2 regions of the Mycolicibacterium rutilum genome follow, and region 2 is predicted to be linked to the other one. Evidence: riboswitches for the same ligand, from Rfam matches in the RefSeq annotation. Region 2 holds a riboswitch; the other holds the start of a gene.

Region 1 (4,411 bases), 730 kb from region 2:
GAGATCGGCCACCACCAACTGCGGGTCGGCGCCCGCCGCGGACACCACCTCACCCAGCGGGGACGCGACGAGGCTGCCACCCACACCGGTCGGGCCCAGCGCCGCGATGTCGGGTGCCGGACAGCCCTGGTCGACCGCCGCGACGTAGCCCGTCGTATCGATCGCGCGCGCCCGGGCCAGCAACGTCCACTGGTCGAGCTTGCCGGGCCCGCTGCCCCACGAGGCGTGCACGGTGATCAGCTCGGCCCCGCGCTCGGCCAGCTCGACGTACAGCTCGGGAAAGCGCACGTCGTAGCACAACGTCAACCCGACGCGGACCCCGTCGACGTCGATCAGCACCGGTTCGCGGCCCGGCGCGACGGTCTTGGACTCCTGGAACCCGAACGCGTCGTAGAGGTGGATCTTGTCGTAGTGCGCGTCGACGCCGTCGCCGGTCGCGATCAGGGTGTTGAGGACGCGGCCGTCGTCCGACGGCGTGAACATCCCCGCGACGACGACCACGCCCGCGCGCTCGGCGATCGCGCGCACCCCGTCGGCCCACGGCCCGTCGACCGGCTCGGCCACCGGGGCGAGCGGCACCCCGAACCGGCACATCGTGGCCTCCGGGAACAGCACCATCCGGGCGCCGGCGTCGGCGGCGCGGCGGGTGTAGTTCTCGACCAGCCCGAGGTTGGCCCTCGGATCGGTTCCGCTCAGGATCTGCGCCATGGCAATCCGCATGCCGCCCAGCCTACGACCCGGTGACGGTTTACGGCCCCCACGCGGGCCGGGGCAGCGCCGCCGCCTTCTTGCCGAGCTTGCCCGAGCGCACCTGGGCGGCGAGGCTGTCGAGGATCACCCGCGAACTCATCAGCGCGGTCTGCTCGGCCCAGTCGTAGGGCGGCGAGCACTCGACGACCTCGATACCCGCCAGGCCCGGCTCGGAGATCATCTTGACCAGGTTGAGCGCCTCGCGGGGCAGCAGACCGCCCGGCTCGGGCCAGCCGGTGCCGGGCACGAAGCCGGCGTCGATCACGTCGATGTCGAAGGACAGGTACACCGCCTTGGCGTCCTTCCACGCGATCTCCAGCGCCATCTCGGCGATCTTCTCCACCCCGACGCGCTCCACGTCGCCGACCGTGATCACCGTCGACTTGCGCTCCCGACCGACCTTCACCCCGGCGCGCGGCGCCTGCCAGCCGCCGATGCCGATCTGCACGAGGTTGGTGGCGGGAGCGTTCTTGATGTTGGTCGCGTGGAACCACGGGGTGGTGTGCATCCGCTCGTCGAGGTCGGTCTCCTGGGTGTCGACGTGCCGGTCGAAGTGGATGATCCCGACGTTGCCGTCCATGTACGGGGCCAGCCCGCGGATGGTGGGGAAGCCGATCGAATGGTCACCGCCGAGCACGATCGGCATGACGCCCTTGCTCGCGACGTGCGCCATCGCCTGGCTGATCTGATCGAACGACTTCTCCAGGTTGCCGGGGATGGTGAACACGTCACCGATGTCGACCATGTTGAGCTGCTCGCGCAGATCCACGCCCGACTCGTAGTTGTAGGTGCCGAACAGGTTGGTGGAGCGCCGAATTCCCTGCGGCCCGAACCGGGTTCCCGGCCGGTAGGTCGCGCCGGCATCGAGCGGCACGCCGAAGATCGCCACCTCGGCGTCGTCGACCTGGTTGACGTCCTCGACGAACGGACACTTGAGGAAAGTGCCGCGCTCCCCGGCGAAATGGGGGAGCTCGCCACGCACGAACGTCGAGATGCGGCGGTCGTTGATGGTCGGTGCGGCCTCGAGCCCGTAGGTCAGGCTGCGTTCGATCTCCTCGCGTTCGCGACGGTCGGACAGCCGCGCCTCGGCCTGCTGGGCCCAGGCGCCCTCGGCGTTGGGCAGTTGATAGTCGGGTTTCTCGTCGGTCACGGGTGCTCCTTACGCGCCGTCTTGTCGCTGACCGGGTACGACGCACCTCGTCCGGGAAGCCGTTACCGGCTCCTGCGGTCATTGTTTGTCCGAATCGGTCGCTGCGCTACTCGAATCGAAACAATTCGTTAACACTGCGCGCGGTCGGCCGTAACGCCGCGGGGTTTGTCTGGTCGACGACTCACGCTCAGGCTGTGAGGCGCGCCTAGGGTTCCGCCGCGTTGCGACGCGGGTCTGGTCCGAGAGGCGCAGGCGGACTGCGGCGTCCGTTCCACGGCGGGAGAAAAGCCCGGGAGACTCCATCGCGCATAGGGAGCTCCACATGATCCTTCTCGGTGTTGCCGTCAGCATCGCGGTTGTCGTGCTCGTCGGCTTCTACGTGTCCAAACGGATCGAGGGCGACAGCGCCAACTTCCTCGTCGGTGGCCGCATGCTGCCGTACTGGTTGGTCGGCGGCGCCCTGATGGGGTCGGCGGTCGACACCAACGCCACCCTAGGAAACACCGACCTGGCATACGAATTCGGCTTCTGGGCGGGCGCGAGCCTGCCGCTGGGGCTGGCGCTGTGCCTGACGCTGACCGGACTGTTCTTCGCCAGGCCGATGAACCGGATGGGGCTGACCTCGTTCCCCGACTACTACCGGCTGCGGTTCGGCCGGTCGGTGGAGGTCGGCGCCTCGGCGCTGCTGGCCGTCGCGTTCTGCATGCTGGTGGCCGGCAACCTGGTGGCGGGCGGGTTCCTGTTCAACTACTTCCTCGGCATGCCGTACTGGCTGGGCGTCGTGCTGATCGCGGCGATCGCGGTCGCCTACACCGGCACCGGCGGGCTGATCGCCGACGCCTACACCGCAATCATCCAGATGTCGCTGATCCTGGTCGGCGCGATCGGCCTGATCGTCTGGCTGGCCTCCACCCATACGTTCGAGATCGCCGACGGGACAGGTCCGTTCGCGATGGGCCAGTTGTCGGATCCGGCGCAGGGCGCGGTGATCAACTGGGCGACGCTGATCGCGTTGGGCATCGGCGACATCGTCGCCATCGACTTCATGCAGCGCGTGTTCGCCGCGAAATCGCCTGCCACCGCCCGGCGCGCCTGCTTCATGGCCGCCGCGGGCACGGTCGCGATCTGTGTGCCGTTCGGCCTGGTGGTGCTGGCGGCCAAGTCGTTCCTGCCCGAAGAACTGGACGGCCCAGTGCTTTTTGTGCTGCTCGGTGAGTACGCCCCGACGGTGCTGACCGTGATCGTGCTGTGCGGTCTGGTCGGCGCGTCGATGAGCACCGCCAACGGCGCGATCCTGGCGATCTCCAACGTCTGCGTGCGCAACCTCGGCGGCATCCGCCGGGTGCACGTGCCCGGTCAGCGCGATCCGCTGCTGCGCGCCACCCGCATCGCGATGGTGCCGATGACGGTGTTCTCGATCGCGTTCGCGATCTACGTCAAGCAGACCGGGATCCTGCTGACCCTGGCCTTCGACCTGCTGCTGGCGTGTCTGGTGGTGCCGTTCATCCTCGGCCTGGTGTGGCGGCGCGGCACCACGGCGGCGGCGCTCGCGGCGATCTCGGTGGGCCTGGTGGTGCGGCTGGTGTTGTTCGTGCTGACCCCGACGATCTACGGCGTCGACAACACGATCCTCTACATCGCCAACGATTTCGTGCCTGCGAGCTTCGACGGGTGGCCGACGTTCATCGCGTTCGCCGCCGCCATCACGACCTACGTCACGGTGTCGCTGTTGACGCGGCCCGCCCAGCTTCGCGGGCTCGACATCCAGGTGGCGCGGGATCTCGACGACGCGCTCGACGAGACCGCCGTGGAAGAGCGCGCACTCACACCGGAGCCACAGCCGACCACGGCACGGTGAGAACGCCGTCGCGCATCCTGCGACGCGCCGGAGCGACAGGGAAACCGTTGTCGCGCAACAACTCCAGCATCGCACGCCAGCGGATCCGCGGGCCGAACACACCGTGACCGGCGACGCTGGCCCACGCCCGGTCGGCCGCGGCCAGCAGTGCGTGCACCGGTTGGCCGTCGACGTTGTGGTGGATCAGCACCTTCGGTAACCGCTCGGCGAGGTCGGAGGGGCGCTCGATCGCGAACGGGTCGCAGGCCAGCGTCAGGCTGACGGGCCCGTCGCCGTCGAGCAGCAGCCAGCAGCAGCGCCTGCCGACCTCGTCGCAGGTGCCGTCGACGATCAGCCCGCCGGGAGCCAGCTGCCGCTGCATCGTCGACCACGCGCCGGCCACCTCTTCGACGGGATACTGGCGCAGCACGTTGAACGCCCGCACCAGGACCGGACGCATGCCGGCCAATTCGAAACCGCCCAAACCGAATTCGACGCCGGCGGGGGCGGCGGCGCGCGCGGACTGCACGCGGTGCGGGTCGATCTCCAGGCCGACGACCCGGATGTCGTTGCGCACCACGCGAAGCCGGGCGGCCAGTTCCAGCGTGGTGACCGGTAGGGCGCCGTAACCGAGGTCGACGACGAGCGGGTCGGCGGCCGAGACGAGTGCGGAG
Region 2 (4,411 bases):
CGAAGATCCGAAAGTCGTCCCAGCGCGTCGCCGCGCTGGTGGCAGCCCTGTTCGTGGTGGCCGGGCCCGCGGTGGCAAGCGCGCAGCCGCCCGCGGCGCCGGAGGCCACCGCCTGCCCGTACCGCGAGGTGACGCCGCCCGCCGTCGACGCCTCCGAGGAACCCAAGCCCGGGGAGGCGCCGCCGGCGCCGCTGCCGGTGCCCGCCAAGCCGATGGGCGGCGACGCGCTCAGCGGGTGCGGCGTGATCACCGCGCCCGGCACACCGCCGGTGCCTGGCGACGTGTCGGCCGAGGCGTGGGTGGTCGCCGACCTGGACAGCGGTGACGTCATCGCGGCGAAGGACCCGCACGGTAGGCACCGCCCGGCCAGCATCGTCAAGGTGCTGGTGGCGATGCAGGCGATCAAGGAGTTGCCGATCCACAAGGTCGTTCCCGGGACCGCCGAGGACTCCGCCCAGGAGGGCACGAAGGTCGGGGTCGGCGAGAACGGTCACTACTCGATCAACGACCTGCTACACGGGCTGCTGATGTACTCGGGCAACGACGCCGCGTTCGCGCTGGCTCGTCAGCTCGGCGGCTGGGACGCCACGCTGACCAAGCTCAACGATCTGGCCCGCAAGCTCGGCGGCCTCGACACCCGGGTCGCGACGCCCTCGGGTCTGGACGGGCCGGGCATGAGCACGTCGGCCTACGACATGGCGCTGTTCTACCGCTACGCCTGGCAGAACCCGATCTTCACCGATATCGTGGCCACCAGGTCGTTCGACTTCCCGGGCCGCGGGGACGTCGGCTACCCGATCGAGAACGACAACAAGCTGCTGCTGAACTATCCGGGCGCGATGGGCGGCAAGACCGGTTACACCGACGACGCCGGCCAGACGTTCGTCGGCGCCGCCGAACGCGACGGCCGCCGGCTGGTGGCGGTGCTGCTCAAGGGCACCCGTCAGCCGATCGCGCCGTGGGAGCAGGCGGCGCATCTGCTCGACTACGGGTTCGCGACGCCGCCCGGCACCAAGGTAGGCACGCTGATCGAGCCCGATCCGGGGCTGCTCGGCCAGAAGCCGACCGCCGACGGTGCGAACCCGGCGGTCAACGCCGCGCCGCTGCTGCCGGAGGTCGACGCGATGCCGGTGCGGGTGGGAGTCGCGGTCGTGGGCAGCGTGATCGTGTTCTTGCTCATCATGGGCGCCCGCTCGCTGAACCGGCGCTCAGCGTAAGTCCTCGGCCCACCGGCGCAGCAGCTGTTCGGCGCCCGCGCACAGCGCGTCGATCACGTCGGCCGCCGACCGGGGTTCGCGGAGCATGCCGACGCCCTGCCCGGCATTGACGGGTGCGACGCGGTAGTCGCCCGCCTCGACCGCGTCGGCGAGGGCCGCGCGCGCGTCCGCGCCGATCGCGTCCTCGCGGCCGTCGTAGCGGTCGACGAATTCGTTGCGCAACACCCGCTCGGGAAGCGTTGCGGGCCACGGGTATTGCAGCGCGACGTCGAACGCGCGGGTGGTCGTGGTCGCGTCACCGGGCGCGGCCAGCAGCTCGTACCGCGCCGCCGCCGACGTCAACGCCTCCGGGCATGCGGTGAACGCGGTGCCCAGCCACGCGCCCGCTGCTCCGGCGGCCAGCACCGCGGCCAGCCCGCGCGCCGACGCGATACCGCCCGCCGCCAACACCGGCACGTCCACGGAGTCGAGCACCTCGGCCAGCAGCGGCAGGGTCGCCATCCGGGGCCGGCCGTGGCCGCCGCCCTCGGCACCGCGCGCCACCACCACGTCCGCACCGGCGTCGGCCGCCCGCCGCGCTTCGGCCACGTCGGCGATCTGCGCGGCCACCGCCACTCCGGCGTCGTGCGCCCGGCGGACCCAGGACCAGTCGTCGCCGAAGCTGACCGACAGCAGCGCGGGCCCGGCCGACAGCGCGAGATCGAGCAGGTCGGGATGGTTCACCGCCACCCAGTGCACGAGACCGATGCCGAACGGCCGCTCGAGCCCGGCCACGTGCGGGAGCTCGGCGGCCAGCGCTGCGGCGGTGGCCGAGCTGCCCATGCCGATCATGCCGAGGCCGCCCGCGCGTGACACCGCCGCAGCCAGCCGCCCGCCGGCCGCACCACCCATGGGGGCGTTGACGATCGGCGCGGACAGCCCCATCTGCGACGACCACGACGTGTTCAACGGCACAGGGCGCGACGTTACGCCTTTGTTAACGTGGATGGTGATCGCCTGTGGTTCCGGCGATCCGGACGAGGCGCACCGTACCCGGCCAGCGACAAGACGGTTGCGATGGAGGCGTCTGATGGCTTGGCTGATTCTGATCATCTCGGGGGCGTTCGAGGCGGTCTGGGCGGTCGCGTTGAGCAAGTCCGAAGGCTTCACCCGCCCGGTCCCGATCGTGGTCTTCGTGGTGGCGGCGGTGATCTCGATGGCCGGGTTGGGCATCGCGCTGCGCGACCTGCCCGTCGGCACCGGCTACGCGGTGTGGGTAGGCATCGGTGCGGCGCTGACGGTGCTCTACTCGCTGGCGACCGGCGCGGAGACCGTGTCGCTGATCAAGGTCGTGCTGATGCTCGGCATCGTCGGCTGCGTCGTCGGCCTGCAAGTGAGCAGCTAGCGACGGCGCAGTCGTGAAAGACCCAGTGCGCCAACGGCACCGACGGTCGCGGCGGTCAACGCACCGGCCACGCCCAGACCTTCGCGGACCTCGACGCGCGGGGTGATCGTGGCCGCGTTCGGCGGCAGCACCGGCGCAGCTTCCATGTTCTCGATCGTCGTCGCGGCCCACGCGGTGGCGAACAGGATGAGGCGCGCGGTGATGTAGGCGAACACCATCAGGCCCAGCACCGGGCCGAACGTCGCCCCCGCGGGGCCGGTCACCACCGACCGCAGGTAGATCGACGCGACCTGTTTGAACACCTCGAACGCGACCGCCGCGAGCAGCCCGGCGCGGATCGCCGACCGGAAGCTGATCGACTCGCGGGGCAGGCGCGCAATGATCCAGGTGAACAGCACCCACGACACCGCGACCGACATCGCCAGCGAGATCATCCGCAGCACGATGCTCACACCCGGAACTTCGCCCAGCCCAACCCATTCGACGACGCTTCGGGCCAGCCCGGAACTGCTCAGCACGGTCAGCGCGATGGTCGCCGCGATCGCGAGGAGCAGGCCGACGATCGCGGTGAGGTCCGAGAGCTTGGTGCGCACGAACCCCGCCGTCTCGCGCCGCTGCAGACCCCACATCTGGCTGAGCGCCTCGCGCAGGTTGGCCATCCAGCCCAGCCCGGCCCATCCGGCGGTGAGCAGCCCGATGACGCCGACGGAAGTGCGTGACTCGATCGCCGAGTCCATCAGCTCGACGAGCTGGGTGGCGAAGTCGCCGGACACCGCCGCCCGGATCCGCTCCTGCAGTTCGGCGAGCAGGTCGGGCTGGCTGGCCAGCACGAAGCCGGCGACCGCGAAGCCGACCATCAGCAGCGGGAACAGCGCGAAGATCGTGAAGTAGGTGATGCCCGCGGCGTAGAAGTCGCCCTTGCTGTCGTTGTAGCGGCCCTGGGCGCGCATGACGTGGTCGAACCAGCCGTACCGCGCGCGCAGCCGGTCCACGAAACCCGGTTTGTCCGGCTCGGCCGGAGGTGTCATGCCTAGCCTCCCGAGGGTCAGCCGCGCGGCGGCAGGAATCCCATCCGGTCATATACCCGCTTCAACGTGCCGGCAGACACGTCGCGGGCGCGTTCGGCGCCGACCGCCAGCACCGACTCCAGTTCGGCCGTGTCGGCGAGCAGTTCGTCGACACGGGTCTTGATGGGGGTGACGAACTCGACGACGGCGTCGGCGGTGTCGGACTTCAGGTCGCCGTATCCGCGTCCGGCGTAGCCCTCGACGAGCTTGTCGATCGGCGTGCCGGTCACCGCCGACTGGATGGTCAGCAGGTTGGACACCCCGGGTTTGGCGTCGGGGTCGTAGCGCACTTCGCGCTCGCTGTCGGTGACCGCCGAACGGATCTTCTTGGCCGACACCTTCGGATCGTCGAGCAGGCTGATCAGTCCGGCCTCGGTGGCCGCCGACTTGCTCATCTTCGCCGTCGGGTCCTGCAGGTCGTAGATCTTGGCGGTGACCTTCGGGATCATCGGCTCCGGGACGACGAACGTGTCCGGGAACCGGGAGTTCACCCGCTGGGCGACGTCGCGGGCCAACTCGAGGTGCTGGCGCTGGTCCTCGCCGACCGGCACCACGTCGGTGTCGTAGAGCAGCACGTCGGCGGCCATCAGCACCGGATAGGTGAACAACCCGACCGTGGTGGCCTCGCTGCCCTCCTTCTGCGACTTGTCCTTGAACTGGGTCATCCGCGAGGCCTGGCCGAAACCGGTGAAACAGCCCAGCACCCAAGCGAGTTCGGTGTGCTCGGGGACGTGGCTCTGGAC

The links. Region 2 has a riboswitch for guanidine ahead of BLW81_RS28130 (DMT family transporter). Riboswitches for the same ligand answer to the same signal wherever they lie in the genome.
Region 1: another riboswitch for guanidine. It lies ahead of BLW81_RS02595 (agmatinase family protein); the one in region 2 lies ahead of BLW81_RS28130 (DMT family transporter).

The regions. Positions count from the first base shown of each region.
Region 1 is NZ_LT629971.1:526,072-530,482, reverse strand. Features, by position in the region: gene BLW81_RS02600 (carbon-nitrogen hydrolase family protein) at 1-720, opposite strand, end outside; gene BLW81_RS02595 (agmatinase family protein) at 749-1,900, opposite strand; guanidine-III (ykkC-III) riboswitch at 1,911-1,976, opposite strand; guanidine-I (ykkC/yxkD leader) riboswitch at 2,095-2,198, shown strand; gene BLW81_RS02590 (high affinity choline transporter 1) at 2,223-3,758, shown strand; gene BLW81_RS02585 (class I SAM-dependent methyltransferase) at 3,724-4,411, opposite strand, start outside.
Region 2 is NZ_LT629971.1:5,787,577-5,791,987, forward strand. Features, by position in the region: gene BLW81_RS28120 (D-alanyl-D-alanine carboxypeptidase family protein) at 1-1,217, shown strand, start outside; gene BLW81_RS28125 (NAD(P)H-dependent flavin oxidoreductase) at 1,209-2,171, opposite strand; guanidine-III (ykkC-III) riboswitch at 2,207-2,275, shown strand; gene BLW81_RS28130 (DMT family transporter) at 2,287-2,601, shown strand; gene yhjD (inner membrane protein YhjD) at 2,598-3,629, opposite strand; gene trpS (tryptophan--tRNA ligase) at 3,647-4,411, opposite strand, start outside.